Regions from separate parts of the Clostridium sp. ATCC BAA-442 genome, predicted to be linked through region 3. Evidence: riboswitches for the same ligand, from Rfam matches in the RefSeq annotation. Region 3 holds a riboswitch; each other region holds the start of a gene.
What was found. Region 3 has a riboswitch for cobalamin ahead of ACESY8_RS05360 (ABC transporter substrate-binding protein). Riboswitches for the same ligand answer to the same signal wherever they lie in the genome.
Positions count from the first base shown of each region.

Region 1 (6,966 bases), on a different contig from region 3:
TCAGCGCGGTCTTCTCCCCGCTGCCCTTGTCAGGCACCGCCAGCACCGCCGCCTGGGCGATGATCCGCTGGGCCTTGCGGGTAATCAGTTCCGGATCGCCGGGGCCCACCCCGACGCCGTACAGAATGCCTCGTTTCACAATAACTCCTCCTGTTTCAACAATCGCAGCAGTTCCCGCCGGGCCGCCCCAATGGTGCCCACCGGGGTCACGTCCAGGCCGTCCCGGTCGCGGAGAATCGCCATCAGATGGGCGATGCGGGGCAGGCGCAGGTGGTTGGCCCGCAGCAGCTCCGCCTTGGTGAACAGCTCCTCCGGCGTTCCCTGGGCCAGCACGCTTCCCCCGCCCAGCAGGTAGGCGTAGTCGCAGCACAGGGGCACCACGTCCATGTCGTGGGTGGCCATGAGAATGGTCATGCCCTGGCTGTCCCGCAGGCTGGTCAGCAGCTCCAACAGATCGCTCACCCCCTGGGGATCCAGTCCGGCGGTGGGCTCATCCAGAATCAGCGCCTCCGGCTCCATGACCAGCACGCCGGCGATGGCCACCCGCTTCTTCTGACCGAAGGAGAGCGCGTGGGTGGGCTTGTCCCGCAGGTGGGACACCCCCGTGCGCTCCATGGCTGCCTCCACCCGGCGGCGCACCTCCGCCTCGGGCAGGCCCAGGTTGACCGCACCGAAGGAGATATCCCGGTACACGTCGGCGGAGAAGAGCTGGTCGTCCGGATCCTGGAAGACAATGCCCACCCGGCGGCGCAGCTCGGTCAGCCCCTTCCGATCCCGCTTCACCGGCACGCCGTCCAGCAGAATCTCCCCGTCGGACGGCTGGAGCACGCCGTTCAGGTTCAGAAACAGGGTGGACTTGCCCGCCCCGTTGGCCCCCAGAATGCCCGTGATCTTTCCCCGTTCGGCCCGGAGGTTAATGCCCTTCAGCGCCGCCGTGCCGTCCTCATAAATATAGCGCAGCTCTCTGGCCTCAATCGCGGCCTCCATCATCCCATCACCCTCCTCTCGAAATACCATGCCGCCAGCTGAACCGCCGCCACCGCCGCCGTCAGCGGGTAGAGCCACGCCCCCCGCGCATAGTCGCCGGACAGGGTGACCAGGCTTCCGCTGTAGCCGCGGGACTCCAGGGCGGTATACACCCGATCCGCCTTCCGCCACGCCCGGAGAAACACCATGGAGGCCAGGGTGCCCAGGGAGGACAGGGAGCGGCGCAGCCCCTGATAGCCCAGCCGGGACTCCTGGGCCAGGCGGATGCGGGAGGCGGTCTCGGTCAGGACAAAGATAAAGCGGTAGATCAGTTCCATCAGCTCCACCATCAGGTGGGGCACGTGCAGCCGCTCCAGCGCCATGGTCACATCGGTCATCGGGGTGTTCAGCGCCAGGAAGTACATGGCTCCCACCGCCCCCAGTGCCTTGCAGAACAGCCGCCCGGCCCGGAGCAGCGCCGCCCCGTCAAAGCCCCACAGCCGCTCCCCCACCGGCACGGCCAGCAGCACCGGCGCGCCCTGGGGGTAGCTGTTGATCAGGATCGTCACGCATCCGACGGCCAGGAAGGCCATCGGGATGCACAGAAAGCGCAGGAAGACGCGGGGGCTGAGTCCGCCCAGGGCGGTAACCAGCCCCCACATCCCCAGCAGGGTGACCAGGCCGACCGTTACGCTGTCGCAGAGCAGGCAGAGCACCAGCGCCGAGCCGGTCAGAAGCAGCTTCGGCATGGGGGAGATTCGCCGCAGCCGCGATTGATAGGCGTAGCGGTCGGTTCCCATCAGCCCTGATCCCTCTTTTCCGGCTTTTTGGTGATGCGGCCCAGGACGAAGCCCACCACGCCCGCGCCGATGGCGGCCTGGAGGGCGAAGAGGAGGGACTCCACCTCGCCGCTGGCCGGCTCCAGAATCGGCTCAAACCAGGGCTCATAGTCGGGCTGAAGCTCCAGGATCACTTCTTCCGCCTGGCCGTCCGCGCCGCCGAACTCGGCGTTGGGCAGCAGCCACAGCGGCAGCGCCGCCAGCAGCACCACCAGCACGATCAGGATCAGATTTTTCTGCCATACCTTCATTCCGGTTCCCTCCTTACAGCACGCACAGGGCGTGGAGCTCTTCCCGGCTGTACTTCTCCAGCACATTGAACACCACCACGGTCAGCAGGCCCTCGGCGATGGCCAGAGGGATCTGCGTGACGGCGAACACCATCAGGAATTTCCCAATGCCGCCGTTGACCACCCCCAGCTGCACCGAGGTCACCACATAGGTGAACAGGTCGCCCAGCGCGGCCGCGGCGAAGACCGCCACCGCCGCCGGGGCGTTTGCCTTGCGCAGCAGCTTGTAGACCGCCCAGGACACGATGGGGCCGGCGATGGCCATGGAAAAGGTGTTGGCCCCCAGGGTGGTCAGGCCGCCGTGGGCCAGCAGCAGAGCCTGGAACAGCAGGACGATCAGCCCCAGCACCGCCATGGTCATGGGCCCGAACAGGATGGCGCCCAGCCCCACGCCGGTGGGGTGGGAGCAGGAGCCGGTTATGGAGGGGATTTTCAGCGCGGAGAGCACAAAGGCAAACGCTCCGCACATGGCCAGCAGGATTTTGGCCTTGGGGGCCTGGGCGATCTTCTTCTGGATGGAGAGGAAGCCCGCCACCACAAAGGGGACGCATACCACGCCCCAGCCGGCGGCCCAGCCCACCGGCAGGTAGCCCTCGGCAATGTGCATGGCCGAGGCGCTCATGGTGAGCACGCCCAGCAGGCCGACGAGCACCGCTGCCGTGCGCAGAAGCCGTGTGTTTCGTTGATTCATCATGTGTTTCATCCTTTCCTATCGCTCGTAGGTGGCTGTGAATTCGGAGCCGGCACGGTTTTCCGGCTTGAGCGTCTCCGCCGCTGCGCGCCTTCCCGGGTCGCCCCAGTGGCCCGTGCGCACCGGCTGTTCTCTTACGGCAGCGGGACTGCGCGGGATTTGCACCCGTCTTCCCGTTTCCGGCCCCCGGATCTATATCAACAGGCTTCCGCCTGGAGCTGTTCCGCCTGCCTGGCGTGCTCCACAAACAGCGCCCGCACCGCCGGGTACTCCCCCAGGCCGGTGAGCACGCAGGCCGTCTCGTAGCCCTCGGCCTCCAGACGCCGCCGCCAGGAGTCCTCCTCATCCCCCGCCAGATCGTTCTTGGCGTGATCCCCCGCCACGGTCATCAGGGGGCGCAGCTCCACCCTCCGCACCTGGGGGCGCTCCTTTAGCCGGCGCAGGGCCTCCCCGAAGCCAGGGTAGCCCTCCACCGTGCCGATCACCACGTCCTTCCGACCCAGATCGTGGAAGGTGTACTCCATCAGGGCATAGGCCGAATTGGCCTGGTGCTCCGAGCCGTGGCCCATGTAGAGCACGGCGGTGTCCGCCCGCTGGGCTGGCAGCGCCTCCATCAGGGCGCGGCCCAGGGCCGCGTAGTCCTCCGCCGCCGTTAGCAGGGGGCGGCCGAAGGCCATGCGGGCAAAGCGGGCGCGGTACGGCTCCGCCTGGGTCAGCAGCTTGTGGTACTCCTCCCCGTTCATCACGTGGGTGGGCTGCACCACCACGTCGGTACAGCCCCCGGCCAGCAGGCGCTCCAGCGCCTGGGGCACGTTGTCGATGTGGGTGCCCTCCCCCGCCAGCTTGCGGAGGATCATGCCGCTGGTAAAGGCCCGGCGCACCGCCCGCTCCGGGAAGGCCGCGGCCAGCTCGGCCTCAATGGCCGCGATGTTTTTCTCCAGGGTGTCCCGGTGGCTGGTGCCGAAGGACACCGCCAGAACCGCTCTCTCTGTCATCGTGCGTCCCTCCCGTTATTCCCGCGCGTTGTTGCTGGCCTGATAGAGCATGGCGTTGCAGATGGCGGCGGCCACGTTGCTGCCGCCCTTCCGCCCCCGGGCCACGATGTGGGGCACGTCCAGGGTGAGCAGCAGCTCCTTGCTCTCCACCACGTTCACGAAGCCCACCGGCACGCCGATGACCAGGGCGGGCCTGAGCTCCCCCGCGTCGATCAGCTCGCAGGCCCGCACCAGGGCGGTGGGGGCGTTGCCGATGGCCAGCACCAGCGGCCCCTCCAGCCGGGCGGCCCGCTCCATGGACACGGTGGCCCGGGTCTCCCCCCGGGCCTTGGCCTCGGCGGCCACGTCCGGGTCGGACATGAAGCACACCGCCCGGCCGCCGAATTTCTCCAGCACCCGCTTGTTCACCCCGGAGAAGGCCATCTGGGTGTCGGTGACGATGGTGCAGCCCTGCCGTATGGCCGCGATGCCCGCCTCCACCGCCCCGGCGGAAAAGACCAGATTGTCGGCGTACTCAAAGTCCGCGGTGGTGTGGATCACCCGCTTGACCACGGGCAGCTGCTCCGCCGGGAACACCCGCTCCCCCAGCTCCTGGCCGATGAGCTCCATGCTCCGGGCCTCAATGTCCGCGGGGGCCACCCGCTGCAATTCGATGTGTTTCATGTCTCTATTCCTCCCCGTTGAGAATCCGGTAAATGCGTTTCATATCCAGGCTGGCCCGCAGGCCGGCCGCCAGCTTGTCGTACTGCTGCTGGGCGTACGCCTGCCAGTCCACGCTGGCCGCGCCCGGCTCCAGCCCCTTGGCCGCCAGCAGGGCGTTCACCAGGGCGGCGGCCGCCGCCGCCTTGTCGAAAATGCCGTGGACGTAGCAGCCCCACACGTTGCCCGCGCTGAGGCCGTCGGAGCGCCGCTCCCCGGTCTGGGTGGTGAACTCCGCCAGGGGGGCCGCCCCGCTCTCGGTGCGGCCCATGTGGATCTCGTAGCCCTCGAAGGCCACGCCGGCCAGGGCGCGGAAGAGCCCCTCCGGGGCGCGGAAGGCCCCCGTCACCCGGGTGCGGGTCTTTTCCCCCTGGAACACCGTGTCGGCGGGAAGCAGGCCCAGGCCCCGGAGGGAGCCGCCCCCCTCCACCCCGTCGGGGTCGGAGACGGTATTCCCCAGCATCTGATAGCCGCCGCAGATGCCGATCACCGCTCCGCCGGCCGAGGCGTGCTTGAGCACGGCGGTCTCCATGCCGCTCTCCCGCAGCCAGCGCAGATCGTCCATGGTGTTCTTGGTGCCGGGGAGGATCACCAGATCGGGGCGCCCCAGCTCCCGGGGATTGCGGACGTAGCGGAGGGTGACCTCCTCCATCCGCTCCAGGGGGTTGAAGTCGGTGAAGTTGGACAGGCGGGGCAGGCGCACCACCGCAATGTCCACCAGGCCCACCCTTCCCCCTCCGCTCAGGCGGTGGGAGAGGGAGTCCTCGTCGTCCACATCCACGTCCATCATGGGGACAACTCCCAGCACCGGCTTGCCGGAGAGGGCCTCCAGCTGCCCCAGACCGGGGCGGAGGATATCCACATCCCCCCGGAATTTGTTGATAATCAGGCCCTTGATCCTCGCCTGCTCGTCCGGCTCCAGCAGCTTCACCGTGCCGTAGAGGGAGGCGAACACGCCCCCCCGGTCGATGTCGCCGCACAGGAGCACCGGGGCGTTAGCCCGGCGGGCCATGCCCATGTTCACAATGTCGTCCTGCCGTAGGTTGATCTCCGCCGGGCTGCCCGCCCCCTCGATGACGATAATGTCGTACTCCGCCGCCAGGGACTCGTAGGCCGCCATCACCTCGGGGATGAGACTCTTGCGATAGCGGAAGTACTCCCCCGCCGCCATGGTGCCCCGGGGCACGCCGTTGACGATCACCTGGGAGCCCACGTGGCTGGTGGGCTTGAGCAGGATGGGGTTCATCCGCACGTCGGGGGCCACCCCCGCCGCCTCGGCCTGCACCACCTGGGCCCGGCCCATCTCGAAGCCGTCGGGGGTGATGGCGGAGTTAAGGGCCATATTCTGGGATTTGAAAGGGGCAACCTTATAGCCGTCCTGGGCAAAGATGCGGCACAGCCCCGCCGCCAGCAGGGACTTGCCCGCGTTGGAGGCGGTTCCCTGGATCATAATCGCGTTGGCCATCACAACACTTCCTTTAAGGCGGCCAGCAGCCGCCGGTTTTGTTCCGCCTGTCCCACACACACCCGGTACCAGTCGTTCCCCAGGCCGTGGTAGTTGGCGCAGGAGCGGATGAGCACGCCCCGCATGAGCATCCGCTCCTTCAAATCGGCCGCGCCCGCCGCCCGGAACAGCAGGTAGTTAACCTGTCCAGGCACCACCTCCAGCCCCAGGGCGGTCAGGCCGTCCGACAGGGCGGGGCGCTCCGACGCCAGCAGGGTCCGGGCCTTCTCCGGCCAGTCGGGGCACTGCTCCAGGGCGGCCAGCCCCGCCGCCTGGGCGGGGGTGGAGACGCTCCAGGGCGGGCCGGCGGCGGCCATCCGCTCCAGAAGTCCGCCGTTGGCGGAGAGGGCGTAGCCCAGCCGCAGGCCCGCCATGGCGTAGCTCTTGGTGAAGGCCCGCAGGAGCAGCAGGTTGGGGTGCTCCGCCAGACAGGGGGCCAGCCCCGGCCCCGCCCCGTCGGAGAGGGGCAAAAAGCACTCGTCCACCGCCAGCACCGCCCCCACGGCCCGGCATTGCTCCGCCGCCGCCCGCAGCAGCGCCCCGTCCACCAGCCGCCCGGTGGGGTTGTTGGGGGTGCAGAGGAAGACCAGCTCCACCCCCGGCGCGATGACGTCCAGCAGCCCGCCGTCCACGTCAAAGCGGTTCTCCCGGCGCAGGGGGTGGCGCGTCACGGCGCACCCAGCCGCCGTCAGCGCCTCCTCGTACTCGGAGAAGGCCGGGGCGGTGACCAGCGCCCGCCGGGGCCGCAGGGCGTAGGCCAGCCGGAAGATCAGCTCCGCCGCCCCGCCGCCGCAGAGCACCTGCTCCGGCGCCACCCCGTCGTGGGCGGCGATGGCCGCCCGGAGCGGGGGCGGCCGCGGCGGCCGCCTGCACCGCCGGGGGCATCCCCAGGGGGTTCAGGTTGGCCGAGCAGTCCAGCACGTCGCCGCCGAAGCGGGCCCGCGCCGTGAGCACGTCGCCGCCGTGGGTATATGGGGTCATG
Region 1 is NZ_CAXSQB010000038.1:5,141-12,106, reverse strand. Features, by position in the region: gene cobI (precorrin-2 C(20)-methyltransferase) at 1-139, opposite strand, end outside; gene ACESY8_RS14380 (ATP-binding cassette domain-containing protein) at 136-990, opposite strand; gene cbiQ (cobalt ECF transporter T component CbiQ) at 987-1,766, opposite strand; gene ACESY8_RS14370 (energy-coupling factor ABC transporter substrate-binding protein) at 1,766-2,056, opposite strand; gene ACESY8_RS14365 (energy-coupling factor ABC transporter permease) at 2,070-2,789, opposite strand; cobalamin riboswitch at 2,821-2,992, opposite strand; gene ACESY8_RS14360 (sirohydrochlorin cobaltochelatase) at 2,984-3,781, opposite strand; gene ACESY8_RS14355 (precorrin-8X methylmutase) at 3,797-4,444, opposite strand; gene ACESY8_RS14350 (cobyric acid synthase) at 4,449-5,945, opposite strand; gene ACESY8_RS14345 (pyridoxal phosphate-dependent aminotransferase) at 5,945-6,799, opposite strand.
Region 1: it holds a riboswitch for cobalamin, as region 3 does, so the genes downstream of both, ACESY8_RS14365 (energy-coupling factor ABC transporter permease) here and ACESY8_RS05360 (ABC transporter substrate-binding protein) in region 3, are expected to answer to the same signal.

Region 2 (6,966 bases), on a different contig from region 3:
CATGGAGCCAGGCGGGGGCCAGGCCGGTGTTCATGCCCGCCACGCACAGCTTGTCCGCCGCCCGGTCCATCCGCCGGAAGCAGTCGGCCAGATCCGCCTGCCGGTAGAAGCAGTTATAGCCGAAAACCAGATCGTACCGCCGCCCAGGCGTGAACGCCTCCCACTTGGCATGGAAGGCGGTGATATTGTCCCGGCCGCGCTCCGCCCCGGCCCGGAGGACGAAGTCCAGCACGTCCCGGGAGAGATCCACGCAGGCCACCTCCCGGCACAGCTCCGCTAGGGTCAGGGTATAGCTGCCCCAGCCGGGCCCCACCTCCAGGGCGGTCTCCACCCCGCGGGCCCGCAGCAGGGGGCGCAGGCGCTCCAGCACCTGGAGGGCGGAGGGCTCCGGGGCATAGGTCTTGCGTGTCATGAAGGCGTGCCAGAAGTCCCGCTCCGCCTGGTCGTCGGTCATCCGGGGGGAGGCGCTGGCCGCCACGTGCTCCGCCCACTGCCGGGCGAAGTCGGTCATGGGCACCCGCTCCCTCATGTCTCCCCGCCTCCCTCCCAGTGGGTGTAGGAGTAGAGCAGCTCCCTGGTGTAGGGGTGGACGGGGGCCTCCATCACCTGGTCCCGGCTGCCCACCTCCACCAGCCGTCCCCTCTGCATGACGCCGATGGTGTGGCTGATCCACCCCAGCAGCTCGATGTCGTGGGTGATGTAGAGGTACGTCAGCCCCAGCCGCTCCTGGAGCTCCCGCAGCAGATTCATGATGCTGGCCTGCACCGACACGTCCAGCATGGAGGTGGGCTCGTCCAGCAGCAGCACCTCCGGCTCCAGCAGCAGGGCCCGGCAGATCACCAGCCGCTGGCCCTCGCCCCCACTGATCTGGTGGGGGTAGCGGGAGAGCAGGTAGTCGGGCAGGCCCACCTGCCCCAGCGCGGCCCGGATCTTCTCCATCCGCTCCTCCCGGCTCTCCCCCAGCCGGTGGATGGCCATGGCCTCCAGCAGACTGTCCCGGATGCGCATGGAGGGGTCCAGGGAGGCCTCCGGATTCTGGAAGATGATCTGCACCCGCCGGTGGTACGCCCGGCTCCCCTTCCGGTCCAGGCGTGCGATGTCCTCCCCCTCGAAGCGGATGCGCCCCCCGGAGGGCTTGAGGACGCGGGTGATTATACGGGAAAGGGTGGTCTTGCCGCAGCCGCTGTTGCCCACCAGCCCGAAGGTTTTCCCCCGCTCCAGGGCAAAGCTCACCCGATCCACCGCCCGGACGGTATGGGTGCGGAACACGCCGCTGGAGAACGTCCGGCTGACCTCCTCCAGCTCCAGCACCTTATTATTCATAAAGGAAGCACCTCACCTTCCCGCCCGTGGGCAGCGTGACCTCCCCCGGCACCTCCCGGCCGCAGCGCTCCATGGCCCTGGGGCAGCGGGGGTAGAAGGGGCAGCCGGTGTGCTCCAGCCGTCCGGGGTCCGGGGGCGGTATGGGCACCATGCCCCGGCTGGGCAGGGAATGGATCAGGCCGGCGGTATAGGGGTGGCGTGGCCGCTCCATGACCTCCTCCGCCGTGCCCTGCTCGATGATCCGGCCCATGTAGAGTACCCGGATGTCGTCGCACAGCCGGCGGGCCAGGGCCAGATCGTGGGTGATGACGAGCATGCTGCAGTGGTGCTCGGTGTAGATCTGGCGCAGGACGGAGTACACCTGGTTGCGGATCACCGCGTCCAGGCCCTTAGTGGGCTCGTCGGCGATCACCCACCCCGGCCGGCAGGCCAGCCCCAGGGCGGACACCAGCCGCTGGTTCATGCCGCCGCTCATCTGGAAGGAATACTGGTTCAGGATGCGCTCCGGCTCCTCGAAGCCGAAGCGGCGGAGCAGCTCGGCGGCCTGGGCCTCCGCCTCCCTCCGCTTCCAGCGCCCGTGGGTGGTGATGGCCTCGGTGAGCTGGCGGCGGAGCTTCATCACCGGGTCCAGGGAGGCGCCGGGGTTCTGGGGGATGAGGCCGATGGCCGCCCCCCGCAGCCTGCGCAGCCGCCGCAGGGGCATGGAGTAGAGCTCGTCTTCTCCGAAGAAGCACTTCCCCGTCACCCGGGCCGTATTGGGCAGCAGACGCAGCAGGGACATGCCCATGACGCTCTTGCCGCTGCCGCTCTCCCCGATGACGCCGGAGATGCGCCCCGCCCGGAAGGTGGTGGACAGGTCGTTGACCGCGTACACCGGCCCCTGGGCGGTGTCGAAGCATACCGACAGGTGCTGAATCTCAATGTCCGGTACCATGCTCACAGCTCCTTCACCGCGTCCTGCTTCACGTCCAGCCGGTCCCGCAGCAGATCGCCCAGCAGGTTGATGGACAGGGTCAGCAGGATAATACAGATGCCCGGCGCCCACAGCAGATGGGGGGCGCTGCGGAAGTACCGGCGGGCGGTGCCGCTGACCATCTCCCCCCAGTCGGGGGTGGGGGGCTCGATGCCCAGGCCCAGATAGCTCAGGCCCGCCACCGACAGCACCACCCGCCCCACCCGGGTGGTGAACTGGAGGATCACGTTGGTGCGGATGTTGGGCAGCACGTGGCGGAGGACGATGCGCAGGTGCCCCGCCCCCAGGCAGCGCATGCCCTCGACGTACATCTCGCTCTTGACCTTCATGACCTCCCCCCGCACCAGGCGGGAAAAGCCCACCCACGAGGTGATGACCAGGGCCAGGATGATGCTCCGGGTGCCCCGCTCCAGGACGCCCACCAGGGCGATCATCAGTACCATGCCAGGCAGGCCCTGGAACACGTTGGAGACGGCGGTAATCACGCCGTCCACAATCCCCCCGCAGTAGCCGGCGGCCACGCCGATCACCAGCCCCACGGCCATGGAGCAGGCCGTGGCCGCCACCGCCAGCAGCAGGGAGGCCCGGCCGCCGTAGATCACCCGGCTGAGCACGTCCCGCCCCAGGGCGTCGGTGCCCAGGGGATGGGCCCGGCAGGGGTCCAGCAGGCGCAGCTCCATGTTCACCTCCAGGGGGTCATAGGGGGCCAGCCAGGGGGCGAAGATGGTCATGAGGACAATGGCCCCCAGGATGGCGCACACGAGGGCCAGCTTGATGTTCTGTTTCCGGCGTCTTGTCATGCCTCTCCCCCCTGTAGGCGGATTTTCGGGTTGACCGCAATGTAGAGCAGGTCGATGGCCAGCGTAACGAGCACGAAGGTGGTGCCGGTGATGAGCACATAGCCCTGGATTACGGGGTAGTCCCGGTTCTGGATGGCGGAGAGGACATAGCTGCCCAGGCCGGGGATGGCAAAGATGTTCTCGATGATGGTGCTCCCGCCCAGGATACCGCCGAAGTAGTTGCCGATGAGGGTGATGATGGGCACCAGGGAGTTGCGGAAGGCGTGCCCCACCATCACCGCCCGCTGGGACAGGCCCTTGGCGTTGGCCACCACGATGTACTGCTCCCCCAGTTGGGCCAGGATGTTGCCCCGGGTGAAGCGGGAGGTGGAGCCCACGTTGGCGGCGGAGAGAGCCACGGCGGGCAGCACCAGGGAGGCCAGCCCCCGGTCCAGGCCGCTGGTGGGCAGCAGGTGAAGCCACTCGGCGAACACCGTGATGAGAAACAGGGCCAGCCAGAAGCCGGGCACCGACAGCAGCAGGGTGGACAGCCCCTTGAGCACCGTATCCAGCCATGTGCCGTGGCAGGCCGCCATGAGCACGCCGCCTCCCACGCCGAACACCACCGCCGCCAGCATGGCGGCCAGGGAGACCTTGAGGGTGATGGGCAGCCGGGTCATCAGCTCCTGGGCGATGTCCTTGTTGCCGATGTAGGAGCGGCCCAGATCCCCCCGGAGGGCGTCCCCCAGCCAGTCCAGGTACTGCACCGGCAAGGGCCGGTCCAGGCCCAGCTCGGCGCGCATGTCCGCCCGGTCCTCCTCCGTGGGGAATTCAATGCCGATGCGGAACAGCGCGTCGTCCACCGGGTCGCCGGGGGCGATGCGCCCCAGCAGGAAGGCCGCCAGGGAGATGCCCAGCAGCACCGGGATGAGCACCAGCAGCCTGCGGCCGATGTACTTGAGAATTGCCATGATCCACCGCCTTCGGAGACAGAATACAGGCGGAAAATAAGCCCCCGCCTCGCGGGGGCTTATTTTCACACACGGTCCTTACCCGGCCCAGCAGACCTGGGTGAAGCCGGTCAGGCCGTACACCGTGGCCTGATAGCCGGTGATGTCGCTGGAGGAGGCCACCACCTCCTGGGAGTACAGCACGGGGATGTTGGGGAAGTCTACGGCGGAGATCTCCTGGAGCTCCGTGTAGATCTCGGTCAGGCGGCCGGCGTCCAGGCAGGTAGCCGCCTCCTCGATCAGCTCGTCCACGTGGTCATTGTGGTAGCCCAGGCCGTAGCTGATGTTGGTGCCGCCCTCGGTGTACATAAAGCCCTTGAACAGGGAGAAGGGGTTGGCGGAGGGCAGGCCCTGGATCTTGAGGCACAGGTTGTAGTTGCCCGCCTCCATCTCCTCCTTGCAGGGGCCCCAGTCCATCTGCTGGATGCTGACCTTGATGTTAGTACCCTCGATGTTCTCCAGCAGGGACTGGATGTACTCGGCCTCCTCCTGGTAGGGGTAGCGGTTGGCGTCCACGCCGGGCAGCAGGAACAGCAGCTCCACCTCCTGGTCGCCCACCACCTCGCGGATCAGCTCGGCGCCCCGCTCCGGGTCGTGCTGCACGGGCTGCTCGCGGTAGAAGGCGGAGGTGTAGTTCAGGAAGCCGCCGGCGGCGAGGCCGTAGCCGTTGTAGAAGCTGTCGATGATGGTCTGGCGGTCCAGCAGCAGGGACAGGCCCTCCCGCATGCGCACGTCGTTGAAGGGGAAGGCGCCGCCGTTGACGTTGAGGAAGTGGGTGATGCCGGAGTCGCCCACCGACACGTTGTAGGCCGGATCGCCGTCGATCTCCGCGGCCTGGGAGGGGGAGATGGCGCCCAGATCGCACAGGCCCTGGACCTCGCCGGCCCGCAGGGCGGTGTAGCGGGTCTCGGCGTCGGGGATGACCTTGAAGCGGAAGGTCTTGGCGATGCCGGGGGTACCCCAGTAGTTATCGTTGCGCTCGATGACGCAGTACTGGCCCAGCACGTTCTCGGTCACCACGTAGGGGCCGGTGCCGATGGGGAAGCCGGCGAAGGTGCCGTCCTCGGCGAAGCAGGAGGGCTCGAAGATGGCGGAGCCGTAGTTGACCATGGTGTAGTCCAGCAGGGGCTGCCCCTCGGAGAGCGTGAGCACCACGGTGTAGTCGTCGGTCTTCTCGTAGGAGACCAGGCCGGGGTAGATGGTGTTGATGTTCATGCCGTAGAAGGAGGACTCGAAGGGCCCCTTCTTCATGCGGTCGAAGTTGGCCAGCACGCTGTCGGCGTTGAAGGGAGTGCCGTTGGAGAAGGTGACCCCCTCCCGCAGATGGAAGGTCCACACGGTGGAGTCCTCGTTGTGCTCCCACTCGGTGGCCAGGGCGGGGGCGGGCTTGCCGCTCTCGTCCTTGGTGATCAGGGGCTCCCACACGCCCAGGGACATGGAGGCGTAGTAGGCGTCCTGCTCGCCGGGGCACTGGTCGCGGGAGGCGGCAAAGACGATCTCGCGGGTCTGGTCCACGGCGGCAGGGGTTTCGCTGCCCGCCGGGGCGGAGGTCTGGGCATCCGGCGCGGGCGCGCCGCCGCAGCCCGACAGGGACAGGGCACAGGCAACGGCAAGCAGCAGAGACAGGGTGCGCTTTTTCATGTTCATGCTCCTCTCAAATTGACTGACGCATGAATCCATGCACAAAAAAACTCCCCCCTGTTTTCCAGAGAGGAGCCGCAATCGGATGACAGGCCGGCAGACCGGCGCTGCACAGCTTTCCCCACCGAAAGAACGTGCACACACCGCAGGCGGCTGGTCTCCTGGCTTGGACTCATCCTCACGCCCGCCTTCCCATCCGGCGTACCGGACAGTGACATATCTGGGCGCTTGTCATCCTTACAGTAGAGAGGGCTGCTGCGGATTCTCACCGCATTCCCAATGAAAGCAATCGCTACCGTCTGCTGATTCACTTGTCGGCGTTCATTATAGCCGCGCGCCCCCCGCCTGTCAAGATGGCGGAGGCAGAATATCACAATTTTCTCTCCTATCCCAGCCATAAGTTCCAAATTACGGTTGACAGAAAGGCGGGTTTTTTATATAATATCGTATACAATCGAAAGGTCAGGTTATGCCGGGTGTAGCAAACCTGCCGTACTCCACTTCCGGGCGGGAGTGGGTTTGACTTCAGATGCGTGGAGAGCATCTTGAGGCGTTTTTGTGCGCTTCAAGATGCTCTTTTTTGTAAAACGGGAGGACAGGCGTATGGGTGTGACCAGGATGGGCAAGACCACCATTTTCCTGGCTGATGACGATGAGGGCGTTCGCCGTACCTTGCGCACTTTTTTTGAGGGGCTCCCCGGATATCGGGTGGTGGGCGAGGCCTGTGACGGGATGGAGGCGGTGGAGGGCTGCCGGGCGTCGGCCCCTGACGTGGCGCTGCTGGACATCCAGATGCCGCTGCTGGACGGCGTGAGCGTGGCCAGACAGGTTCTGGCGGACCGGGCCGCCAAATGTGTCATCATTCTGACGGCGTTCAGCGACCGGGAGCACATCGAGCGCGTACAGGCGTGCGGGGCGGCGGGGTACCTCACCAAGCCTTTTGAGGCGGAGAAGATTCTGCCTACCATCGAGCTGTGTATTGCGCGCAGCAAGGAGTACTACCTGCTGAACAAGGAGTATCAGCACCTGAGCCGGCGCTGTCAGAACCGGGAGCCCATCGACCAGGCCAAGCTCCTGCTGATGGAGACCAGGGGGATGCGCGAGGACGAGGCCTACCAGTACATTCGGGAGCTCAGCCGCCGCAAGGGCATGTCTATGGCCCGGGTCGCCAGCTATCTGCTGGCCCAGCAGGAGGAGCGGCATGATTAGCGCCACGCGGATGCTCTGTCAGAAATACACG
Region 2 is NZ_CAXSQB010000002.1:122,735-129,700, reverse strand. Features, by position in the region: gene ACESY8_RS01705 (SAM-dependent methyltransferase) at 1-529, opposite strand, end outside; gene ACESY8_RS01700 (ATP-binding cassette domain-containing protein) at 526-1,323, opposite strand; gene ACESY8_RS01695 (ABC transporter ATP-binding protein) at 1,316-2,257, opposite strand; gene ACESY8_RS01690 (ABC transporter permease) at 2,260-3,096, opposite strand; gene ACESY8_RS01685 (ABC transporter permease) at 3,093-4,046, opposite strand; gene ACESY8_RS01680 (ABC transporter substrate-binding protein) at 4,125-5,726, opposite strand; cobalamin riboswitch at 5,861-6,041, opposite strand; gene ACESY8_RS01675 (ANTAR domain-containing response regulator) at 6,330-6,935, shown strand; gene ACESY8_RS01670 (sensor histidine kinase) at 6,928-6,966, shown strand, end outside.
Region 2: it holds a riboswitch for cobalamin, as region 3 does, so the genes downstream of both, ACESY8_RS01680 (ABC transporter substrate-binding protein) here and ACESY8_RS05360 (ABC transporter substrate-binding protein) in region 3, are expected to answer to the same signal.

Region 3 (6,966 bases):
GGAGCAGCCAAATAGCCCCAGCGTCAAGGCCCCGGCCAGGAGCAGGGAAAGCACTTGTTTTTTCATGCGGAAAATACTCCTTTCATATTCAGATGCCGCTTAACGAACGGGGCGCAGGCTATACCAGGTCTCGCAGTTGATCACGCCCCAGCCGGGATAGTTCGTCCACCCCTCGTATTTGTCCGTGCGGTAGGGAAAGTACGCCTTGTCCCAGCAGAGGGCTTCCCCGATGTACTGCTCCGCATTGATCTGCTGAAGGAGCTTGGTTCCCTCAATGTAGGCCTTCTCATCAGACGCCTGCCGCCTGGTCTCATACGCCTCTACAAACTCCGGCAGATCACAGGTGCCCCAATTGCCATCCAGGGTATTGTCAATAAAGTAATAATAGCAGGAGGTCTGAGACGCCATTCCGGAAGTGCAGTAGCAGATAAAGATCTGGTAGGTTCCCTCCTTGCAGAGCTGATCCTCATATTCCTCATTGGTAATGCTCTGCTCGTCCACATGGGCCTTAACCCCAATGGCATCCAGGTTTTGAACCATGACCTCTGCAATCCGCAGGTAGATCTCGCGGCGTGTGCTACTGTTCTGGGGGGAAACCAGAATATCCATGGGGCTGCCGTCCGGCATCTCCCGGTAGCCGTCTCCGTCCACATCCAGGTAGCCGCCTTCATCCAGAGCGGCCTTCGCTGCCTCCAGATTCTGTTCCAGCTTGGGCAGCGTCTCATCATAGCCGAGATTCGGCGGCGCAATGACCCCCACCCCGGGTACCTGGGCATCCTCACCGCCGATGGCGTCGGCCAGCAGCTCGTAGTCCAGGGAAAGCGTGACTGCTTTTCGGAAGTTCAGGTCGTCCGTAGGCCCTTTCCGGAAACCGAACATGATCATATAGCTGCCCGTATTGTCACTCATACCGGGCTCCACGTGCTCCACACCCGTGATGGAGGATGCCATAGTGGCCGGGATGGGACTGGCATAGCTATACATGGCGTCAATTTCGCCATTGCGCAGAGCCATGACCAAAGCATCATTGCTGTCAAAGGACCGGAGTGAAACCTTCTTTACCGTCACCTCGCGGCCCAGATAGGTGTCGCTTACGGCCTCGTAGTAGCTGGTCTGAGCATCCTCGTCCAAGCTGACAAAGCGGTAGGGGCCGCAGCCGATGACAGCATCCTCCCCACGGTAGTCCTTGGGGGCGTCAATGTTCTCCCAAATGTGCTTCGGCTGGACGTAGAAATAGCCAGCCACCAGCTTGAGCCACTGGTAGGCACCGGGTTCCTTCAAAACCACCTTGATGGTGTCCTCGTCCACCTGCTCAGCATGGTCCACATAGGAGCCGTAACTGGATTTGCGCACATTGATGTTATAATCGAAGGTAAACAGCACATCGTCCATGGTCAGGGGCTCCCCATCATGCCAGGTGATGCCCTGGTCCAGCGCCAAGTCACAGGTGATGGTAGTGGAGTCTTCACTGACCGTCCAATCTGCAACAAGGAATGGCTCTACCTCGCCGTTGGGCCCCGTCTGCCAGAAGGGCGCTGTCACAAAGGAGTTATAGCACATCTTTCCAAATGCGCCGCTCTCCACAAAGGTGGTAAAGGTGTCGTTTGCGGCGGTGGTCCCGAGGTGCAGCTCCTCCACCACGCCGGCGGAGGAGCTGCCCGCCGTTTCGGCAGGAGAGCTCTGAGGTGCGCTCTCCGCCGCCGGCTGCGCAGAGCAGCCGAACAGGCTCAGCGCCAGCGCGCCGGCTAAAAACAGGGAAAGGGCTTGCTTTTTCATTTGAAAACCGCTCCTTTCATACCGCGTCTATTAGACTGCGGGCCGGGTGGAGAACCAGGTCTTGTAGTTGATCACGCCCCAGCCGGGGAAATTGGTCCAGCCCTCATAGTGGTCGGTACGGTAGGGGAAGTAGGCCTTGTCCCAGCACAGAGCCAGTCCCACCACCTGTTCATCGGCAAGCGCTTGCAGCTCCTTCATGGCGGCGTTGTACGCCTCGTAGCTGCCGGCGGTCTTCTTGGCCTCATAGGCGGCGACAAACTCCGGGAGCAGGCAGGTGCCCCAGCGGTTGTTGTCGTTATCCCCGATCATGTACATGAAGGCGGTGTCATACATGGCCACGCCGGGAGAGGTATAGCCGATGTAGAGCTCATAGGTGCCCTGCTTGCGGACCTCGGTGGCGTGGTCGGAGTTGCGCACGCTCTCCTCGTCCATGGTAGTCTGCACGCCCACGGCCTCCAGATTGGTCTTGAGCACTTCGGCGATGCGCAGATAGAGGGCCTGACGGGTCTTGTTGTACTGGGGAGTAATGAGGACATTCAGCTCGCTGCTGTCGGGCATATCCCGCCAGCCGTCGCCGTCAGCATCCACATAACCGCCCTCATCCAGCAGGGCGTTGGCTTCGTCCACGTCCTGAGCCAGCTCGGGCAGCGAGCCGTCAAAGCCCTTATTGGGGGGCGCCACGATACCGGCGTGGGGGATCTGGCCGTCCTCCCCTCCGATGGTGACGCGGAGCAGCTCGTAGTCCAACGCGGCCCGCACGGCCTTGCGGAAGATCAGGTCGTCGGTGGGCTGCTCGTTGAAGCCGAACACCAGTTGATAGTTGCCGGGGTTGTCGCTCATGCCGGGATCCAGCCCCTCCACTCCGGTGATGGAGTCCACCATGGTGGCGTTCAGGGAGTTGGAGTAGTCGTACATGGCGTCCACCTCCCCGCTGCGCAGGGCCATCACCAGGGCGTCGTGGCTGTCGTAGGTGCGCACGGTCAGCTTGCGCACGGTCAGCTCCTGTCCCATGTAGGTATCCGACACCGCCTCTAGGGTCATGCTCTGGGCCTCCTCGTCCACGCCTGTGAGCTTGTAGGGGCCGCAGCCGATAGCGGCGTCCTCGCCGGTGTACTCGGCGTATTCGCCCTCCACCTTGGACCACACATGCTCCGGCCGAAGGGTGACGAAGTTAGCCATGCTGTTGAGCATGGTGAAGGCCTTGCCGTCGGTCAGCGTCAGGGTGGCCGTGGTCTCATTCACCGCCTCCACCCCTGTCAGGCCGCTGCAATAGCTGGACTTGCGGTCGATCAGATATTGGAAGGTAAACACCACGTCATCCATGGTCACAGGTTCACCGTCGTGCCAGGTGAGGCCCTGATCTGTGGCAAAGGTGGCGGTAATGGTATTCAAGTCGCCGCTCAGCTCCCAGCCCGTCATGAAAAAGGGCTGAACCTTGCCATTCTCATCGGTGACTACAAAGGGAGCGGTGACCACCGCGTTGTAGTTGAGCTTGCCGAAGATACCGTTTTCCGTCATAACGTTGGCGCCGTCAATGGCGGCGGTGGTACCGATGCGCAGTTCCTCCACATAGGCAACGGAGGACTTGCCGCTCTCCACCGCTTCCGGCGGGCCGCTTTGGGTGGAAGCCGCCGGGTTCTGTCCCGCGCAGCCGGCTGCGGTCAGCGCAAGAGCGCTGGCCAGCAGAAGGGATGCCAGTCGTTTCATACATGTTCCTTCTTTCCTTCTCTTAAATTTCTATTCAAAACAGGGACGGTCCCCTGCTTTGGTCTTATAATGAAAGAGCATTCCTGTTTTGTCGTTAGAAAACAGGAATGCTCTTTGTCCTGGATATGCAAAAAGGGCACCGCCGTCCCCAGCGATGCCCAGTTAATGCCCCAATGACCGCGATATCCACCGCGGCAGCATCCAATTCTCCCTCGCCGAAAGAATAGAATCCGATAGACATGGCAGGTCTTCTGACTCCAGATCATCCGGCTTCGCTCACCTTCCCGGTTTCCCAGTGGTATTAAGCGGGCCGTCCCTGTTACAGCAGCGGGAGCTGTCGCAGACTTGCACTGCGTTCCCTTTTCAATACAAACGTATCACCATATCCTGCTATATGAAATTATGGATTCAGTATACACCGCCGTCCAAGGCCTGTCAATATGTGTCTAACTGCGCCGAATGCTCTCCACTTACGGAGCCTAGCGGCAACAGGCACATTCCATTCCCACCGGCTCACCGCCGCATCTGCTCTTCGCCGCCTGTAACGGGCGAACCAATCAAGTATAAGAAATCTCGCGTTGAGAGCAGTCACAGGAGATCACCCCCCTTTTCTTTCCGGCCGGGCTGTGCTATAATTCCTTCATATACGTTTTCAGCAAGTGGCCAGACTCCGTCTGGTTAGAGGGAATCGGGTGCAACTCCCGAGCGATCCGGTCACTGTAAGCGGGGAGCGGGCTGCAGATCGCCATTGCATGTTTCACATGTGAGAAGGCGCAGCACGTGACGAGCCGCAAGCCAGGAAACCTGCTTGCTGAATTTGTGGGGACGCTTCCGGTGAAAGCTGCTCCACAGGCCGCCGGCCCTGCCGGTGCGCCTGTCTGCAAGCCGGCTCCGCGTCAGAATACGCGGGGCCGGCGATTTTGCTTTCTCCGGGCAGAGAGGAGAAATGCGCATGCGACAGCCTTTTTTTGAAGATCTGATGACCGCGATGTACCCCTCCGGCCTGCTGCACACCTTTGGTGTAAACGGGAAGATCTCCGGCAGCGTGGGGGCGGTGGGGGAAATGCAGGAGGTGCTTCCGCTCCTCCACAGCCCGCGGGGCTGTGGGTTTCACTACCGCTATTCCGCCCGGCGTCGGCACCAGCCCTTTTACAGCGTGCTGACCTCCAATCTGGAGGAGCGGGACATCATCTGCGGCGGGGAGGAGAAGCTCCGCCAGGCCATACGGGACGCCTGGAGCCGCTACCGCCCCGGGCTCATCATGGTGATCCCCTCCCCGATCAGCGACATTCTGAACGAAGATGTGCGCTCCGTATGCGCCGAGCTGCGGCGGGAGGGTATTTCGGTAGTGGGCGTCCAGTCGGAGCTCTTCTCCCACCGGGACAAAAACTACACCCGGAACCGTCTGAAAGAGCTGGCCCACCAGACCATCACCGGCGACAACCGGCTGGAGATGGAGCTAAAGGGCTGCGGCTTCACCGAGGCGCTCTACGCCCTGGTGGAGCAGGTGATGGAGCCGTCCGCTCAGATCCCGCACAGCATCAACATCGAGACGGTGGGCTGGGGGAGCGAGGGAAAGGCCGCCCTGCGGGAGCTGGAGGTCTTTTTGAACGGCTGCGGGATTCAGGTGAACACGTGGATCCCCAGCGCCCCCCTCTCCTCTCTGGTACACGCCCCGGCCGCGGAACTGAATCTGGTCAAGCGGGTTCGCTGGGCCAGACGCATGCGGGAGAAATTCGGAACCGCATACCTTCACATCGGCGGCGCGGGACGCTACGCCGGACTGGATGGAATCTGCACCTTTTACCGGGACATTGGACAGGCCCTCCGCATGGAGGCGGCGGTGGAGCCCGTCGTCCTGGCGGCGCGGGCCCAGGCCCTGGAGGAGACGGCGGAGGCCCGCCGCCGCCTGGGGCAGGCCCGGGCGGTTCTCGTCAGCCGCAGCATCCAGCAGGCTCCCTTCGAGCTCAAATCCTATGTGCGGGACTATGGCCTGTCGGTCTCCCATCTCTGTGTCATCCTGACCCCGGAGAGCCGTAAAAACCTGAATGTCACCCCCGCGCTGGAGGACAGCCTGCTGGCCCGGGTACGGGAGGCCGCCGCCCTCTACAGCCCGGAGACACAGCTCCTCCTGAACCCGGCAGAGGAGACGCTGCGCGGAATCTTCGCAGAGGCGGATGTGGTGGTGGGCACCGGCGACTTCACCTTGGAGGGGATGGGCGCGCCGCTGATCCCCGCGGTCAACGAAACCACCTCCCTCTCCTTTCCCTCCTATGTCCGCACGGTGCGTAGGATGTGCCGCCGCCTGGAGCACGGGACGGAGCGCAGCAGTCTTCTGCTGGGGAAAATGCCCTTCCAAAGCCGCCATTACCCACTGTACTGTAATCAGTCTAATCTGGCCGCCAAGGAAATGTGGTCCAGAATGTGGCTCAATCGAAAGGGGGATTCCGTATGAGGCCGGCCAGCGGCTGCAAGCTCTTTGGAGCCTATCAGGCTTTGGGTGGAATTCAGGACGGCATTGTTCTGCTCCACTCCGTGGTGGGCTGCAATTTTGGCTCCATGTCCCTCCACGTTGCCCAGGATATGCGGGATATCCGGCAGACCTGCACCGTCATCAGCGACAGCGACGTGGTGTTCAGCGGCGAGGCTTCTCTGGAGCGGGCCGTCCGCTCCGCGCTGGAGCTCTTCCAACCGTCCGTCCTGTTTGTGGTCAGCGGCTGTGTGAGTGAGATGATTGGGGACGATATCCCCGCCGTCTTAGCCCGCATCCCCCATGAGGCGCCGCTGCTCCATGTGGAGGCGGCAGGCTTCCGTGGGGATGCGGCTCGCGGGCTGGAGGCTGGATGGCTGGCACTGCTCCCGCTGATGAAGCCCCCGGTCCCCCGGCCTTATCCCCGGCCCTATCCCCGTTCTGATCCCCGTCCCCTGGTTAATCTGATCGGGCTCGGGATGGATGACCCCCACGCCGCCGACGATGTTGAGGCCCTCCGGGCTATGCTCGCCCCCCAGGCCGCACTAGGCGCCGTGCTCTCCCGCTGTACGCTGGAGGAAGTGCGCCGCGCACCCTATGCCGATGTGAACCTGGTGCTCCGTGGAAAGGGGCGTGAGCTGGCGCAAGCCATGAAGGAGTACTTCGGCATACCGTGGGAGGAACTTGATTACCCCTATGGCGCCGCCGGCGCGGACGATCTCTGGAGTCGGCTGGAGCGCCGCTTCGGTCTGGATTATCATCAGGCCCGGGCGGAGCTGGACCGTCAGATTGCAGAGGGAGCTGGAAAAGCCTACCGCTATTTACAGGCCCTCTACGGCATGCCGGCTGCGATCCTCGCCTCGGGGCCGCGGGCCGACGGTCTGCGGCGCTTTCTGGAGCAGGAGCTGGGGATGGAGGTGGTGTGCTTTGCCCGCCGGGAGGAGCTCTCCGACCAGGAGGACTTCTACCGGGAGCTGCGCGGCTCCGAGGCGGCGCTTCTGTTTGGCTCCTCC
Region 3 is NZ_CAXSQB010000008.1:37,337-44,302, reverse strand. Features, by position in the region: gene ACESY8_RS05370 (ABC transporter substrate-binding protein) at 1-66, opposite strand, end outside; gene ACESY8_RS05365 (ABC transporter substrate-binding protein) at 100-1,776, opposite strand; gene ACESY8_RS05360 (ABC transporter substrate-binding protein) at 1,807-3,483, opposite strand; cobalamin riboswitch at 3,708-3,883, opposite strand; cobalamin riboswitch at 4,124-4,309, shown strand; gene ACESY8_RS05355 (nitrogenase component 1) at 4,436-5,938, shown strand; gene ACESY8_RS05350 (nitrogenase component 1) at 5,935-6,966, shown strand, end outside.